Regions from separate parts of the Paenibacillus sp. FSL K6-3182 genome, predicted to be linked through region 1. Evidence: predicted binding sites of a transcription regulator. Region 1 holds the regulator's gene; the other holds the start of a gene.
What was found. The regulator Rex, encoded in region 1, represses fermentation and respiration genes when NADH is low (regulators of the CRP and FNR family bind a similar motif). The targets are predictions, from matches to a motif close to TTGTGAAATATTTCACAA.
Positions count from the first base shown of each region.

Region 1 (2,203 bases):
AATGTGATACGATATCCGTCTGAGGGTAGAAATGCGGCTGTTCAATATCAATAGCGATGAAATCTGCCTTCATGCCTACTTTTAGACTACCAAGGCTCTTCTCTTGCCAAATGGATTTTGCCCCATTCACTGTACCAAGCTTCAATGCTTCCAAAGCAGGGATAGCTGTAGGATCTCCAGATACACCCTTGTGAAGCAAAGCTGCAAATCGAATTTCCTCAAATAAATCAAGATTGTTGTTGCTTGCCACACTATCTGTTCCAAGCGATACCGTAACACCTGCGCGAATCAAATCAGGAACGCGTGCAATGCCGCTAGCAAGCTTAAGATTACTTACAGGATTATGTGAAACCGCAACTCCTTTAGCAGCAAGCAGCTCGATCTCAGCATCATTCAGATGTACAGCATGTGCTACAAGTGCAGGACGTGAGAAAAAGCCTAACCGATCCAAATGCTCAACCGGACGAAGTCCATAATCACGCACGTTTTGCTCAACTTCCGCTATCGTTTCCGACATATGCGTGTGCAAAGGCAAATCAAAATCATGAGCTGCTTGTACAAAACGTTCTATATACGCTGGTGGACATGTATAAGGCGCGTGTGGAGAAATCATCGTGGTTATGCGTCCATCGGCTTTCCCGTTCCAATCACGAGCGAAAGCAATTGCTTCAGCAAGCTTTGCTTCTTGTACATCGGGAGGACATAGTCCGATAACACCTCTGGTCAAAACTCCTCGGATCCCGCTTTGCTCAACCATTTGAGCAACTTGATCCATACGATCATACATATCAACAAAGGCTGTTGTACCTGATTTCAGCATTTCAACGATCGCTAGAGCACTTCCTGCACGTGTATCTTGATCAACATATTTGCCTTCCATTGGCCACATTTTCTGTTCCAGCCAAACCTGCAAATTTTGATCATCGGAATATCCGCGAAGCAAGCTCATCGCCGCATGTCCGTGAGTATTAATAAGTCCTGGCATAAAAGCCAGCTTGCTGCCGTCTATTTTTTGCACCGTATCAGAAAGCTGTTCAGGAACAGCCGTACCTATATAACTAATCCGATCATCGGATACAACCATATGTCCTCTAAATGATGGATTTTCGTCATCCATCGTTATAAACAAACCATTTTCAATCCAAATCTGACTCATCCTGCGTCTCTCCCTCTTTGGCTAAATAATAGGCTAAGCTAAGCAATTCCCTTGTGAAATCAGCATTATGTATTCGCATTTCATCCGGTACTCGTAGAATAGCAGGGGCAAAATTCAATATTCCTTCTATGCCTGCTTCGACAAATTGATTAGCTACATTTTGTGCTTCAAATGCTGGAACGGTAATGATGCCGATCCGAATATTTTGCTCTGCAACCGTTGCAGCAAGCTCACTCATCGGCATGACAATCAAATTATTAATGCTCGTTCCGATTTTGCTCGGATGTACATCGAACACGGCGGTAATCTGCATATTATCCTTGGAGTATTTATTGTAATTGCATAGGGCATGACCTAGATTGCCCGCTCCAACCAACGCAACCTTTATCGTCTGATCAACCTTCAAAATTTGACGTATCTTCTCAATTAAATATACAACATCGTAGCCTACGCCTTTCCGTCCAAACTCTCCGAAATAAGCGAGATCTTTACGAATTTGAGCAGGATTTAAATCAAGCTTAGTGCCTAAATCCTGCGAAGAAATGGTCTGAATCTCACGATTAAGCATTTCATTTAGTACTTGCAAATAAACGGGAAGCCTTCTGACGACAGCCTCCGATATTTTCGTTTGCTTCATCGTTTTTCCTCCTCTTCGCTAGACACAGCTTTATTTTCCTGCGGCAATGCTGCATTTTCATCCGTTAACCATTCTCTCATTCGCACTACCATTTGATCCATATGCATCGTTTCGATTTTTGGTCCTGGCAGTGAATATAAGAAGTGTTTACCGTAGTAAGTGTCGATTACCCTAGTATCATATATGATTACGATCCCTTTGTCTTGTGAAGTCCTTACTAGACGGCCAAAGCCTTGTTTAAAGCGAATAACGGCTTGGGGAATCGACAATTTCATAAAAGGATTTTGTTTCTGCCGCTGCAGCATCTCGGCTTTTGCTTCCACTAAGGGATGGTTAGGCGGTTGGAATGGCAAACGAACGATGGCAAGGCAAATCAGAGCTTCTCCGGGTATATCTACACCTTCCCAGAA
Region 1 covers NZ_CP150265.1:4,017,371-4,019,573, forward strand. The annotation lists gene MHH56_RS17675 (amidohydrolase) at 1-1,117, opposite strand, end outside; gene MHH56_RS17680 (redox-sensing transcriptional repressor Rex) at 1,137-1,793, opposite strand; gene dinG (ATP-dependent DNA helicase DinG) at 1,790-2,203, opposite strand, start outside.

Region 2 (2,203 bases), 3.3 Mb from region 1:
CGGCAGGGCCGGCTTCTACGCAATACAGCGAAATATCATTGAAGTCGATGCCTTTGCTGCGGCAAACCTCAGGAAGTCTGTCAGCGAATTCGCCAACAAGCTCAACGCCAGTCAAGCCGCCGCCGCCAACAACGATTGTTGCGTCAGCTTTATTGCCTGATTTTTTGTAAGCGTCAAGACGATCTTCAACATGCTTGCGGATTTTGTTAGCATCAGCAACGGATTTAAGAACAAGGCTGTTCTCTTCCAATCCTGGAATGCCGAAGTAGTTTGTTTCACTTCCAAGTGCTACAACAAGAGTGTCGTACTTTTGCACTTGTCCGCTTTCAAGAACCACTTGCTTCTCGTTAGGTTTAATTTCTTTAACCGAGTCAACGATGATGTTAACTTGTTTGTCGCCTAGAAGCTTGCTAAGCGGTAGAGCAACTGCTTGCTCAGCAATTGTGTCCCCAGCAAGTCTGTGCAGCTCAGTAATGATTTGGTGAGTTGGAAAACGGTTTACGATTGTGATGCTAGCTTCTGCTGCAGTCAAATGTTTGCGTGCTGTTAGAGCAGTAAGAAGACCGCCATAACCGCCACCAAGAATTAGTATTTGCTTCGACATGTTCATCCTCCGTTCGTTCTATACGTATTCGGTGTATTATACTTTATCGTTTTTGCGTTCAGACAAAACACTTAGGAAAGCTTGCGCGAAACGAAGCGTTTTTTGAACTTCCGGATCTTTAAGCATTTTCAACATAGCGAATAGGCCAACAGAAGAGTTAGCCGCTTCTTGCGAGCGCTCGCCAGCTTCAATAGCTGCTGTTGCGATACCTTTTGCTTTCTCTTGAACCGGTTTAACGAATTCACCGATACCTTGAGCGAAATCGTTGATCAACACTTTGTCTGTAGCGATGTTTTGTGCAAAATCATAAGCTTTGGTCATTAGAGTAACCATTTCAGCTAATTTTGGCAGGCTGTCCACGAGTACAGTTAGAGACTCTTGAACCTCCGGCTTCATCAATTGATCAAGTACATCCAACGTTTGTTTTTCTTCGACGAGGCTAGCTGCAACCTCTTGTCCAGCAGATGGTTGTGACATAATAGAATGTCCTCCTTTACGTAAATTTGAAAGTAAGTTGTAGTCTCAATTGTGTCAGCCGCTAAAGATAAAGATGCATCCTGAAAGATTGTTACACTTTTCACATAGTTATTCAAAAAATGTTTATGCGGACGTAACAGTCTTATTTCTGCGTGAGGCAGAAGGATGTGAATGCGCGTATGACGTAATCGGATTAAACCCTTTGTTTCTATTCTACATCGTTTTCACCAAAAGTTAAAAAGAAATTTATTGCTTTCGGTAAAAAGATTTGGAATATTGCTGTCATTCAGGCATATAGCTGCTGTTCGTTGATTAATCATCCAATTTATGGATATTAAATCGAATGATGTACCGTGATTTTAAACGCTTTATCGTTCAATAAGCGTAAATGAAGCGCAATTCAGTTATGATAATAAAAAACAATGATTAAAAACATACATAAAGGAGTTCTAATATGCAGCCCTATACGCAAAGAGTTGTATCCATCATTAAGGCGATTCCGGAAGGCACCGTAATGACGTATGGTCAAGTCGCAGAACTGGCTGGCAATCGCAGGGGGGCAAGGCAGGTTGTCCGAGTTCTGCATTCGATGAGCGGCATTTATAATCTTCCCTGGCACAGAGTTGTTAATGCAAAAGGGGAGATATCGATTCAAGAGGAGGAAGCTCGTTACATGCAGATCTTTTATTTAAAAGAGGAAGGTGTTGCAGCGAGCGAGGACGGGCGAATTGATTTGGAAAAATACCGCTACAATCCGGAAAGAGAAGAAGAAAGATGACCTTACCCGGATGAAAATTATGTTTCTTCGCGGTTAAGCGGCTGCGATTAACTTTTTCTAATGAAGCCCCATTTGAAACCCCGTATCCGAACCTTTATTATGGTATAGACCATTCGGAAGGGAGAGAAAGAACATGACAACAGAAATTGCACCGGGAAACGTTAGAAACTTCACTGTTTCCACCGAAATCTTTTATAATCAAAGCTTGGATATTTATTCGCAAATGATTTATATCGTACTCAGCTCAAGCACGGCGGATTCCGCATCGCTCACCTTAGACGAGGTTGCCAAAAAAGGCCGTATGACGACAAAACTTGCAATAAAAGCGATGCAAGCCTTAGTTG
Region 2 covers NZ_CP150265.1:7,362,537-7,364,739, reverse strand. The annotation lists gene MHH56_RS32220 (NAD(P)/FAD-dependent oxidoreductase) at 1-604, opposite strand, end outside; gene MHH56_RS32215 (DUF1641 domain-containing protein) at 641-1,081, opposite strand; gene MHH56_RS32210 (MGMT family protein) at 1,536-1,859, shown strand; gene MHH56_RS32205 (hypothetical protein) at 1,993-2,203, shown strand, end outside.
Region 2: a site for Rex is predicted at 1,170-1,187, ahead of MHH56_RS32215 (DUF1641 domain-containing protein). Genes of this name have one in related genera too.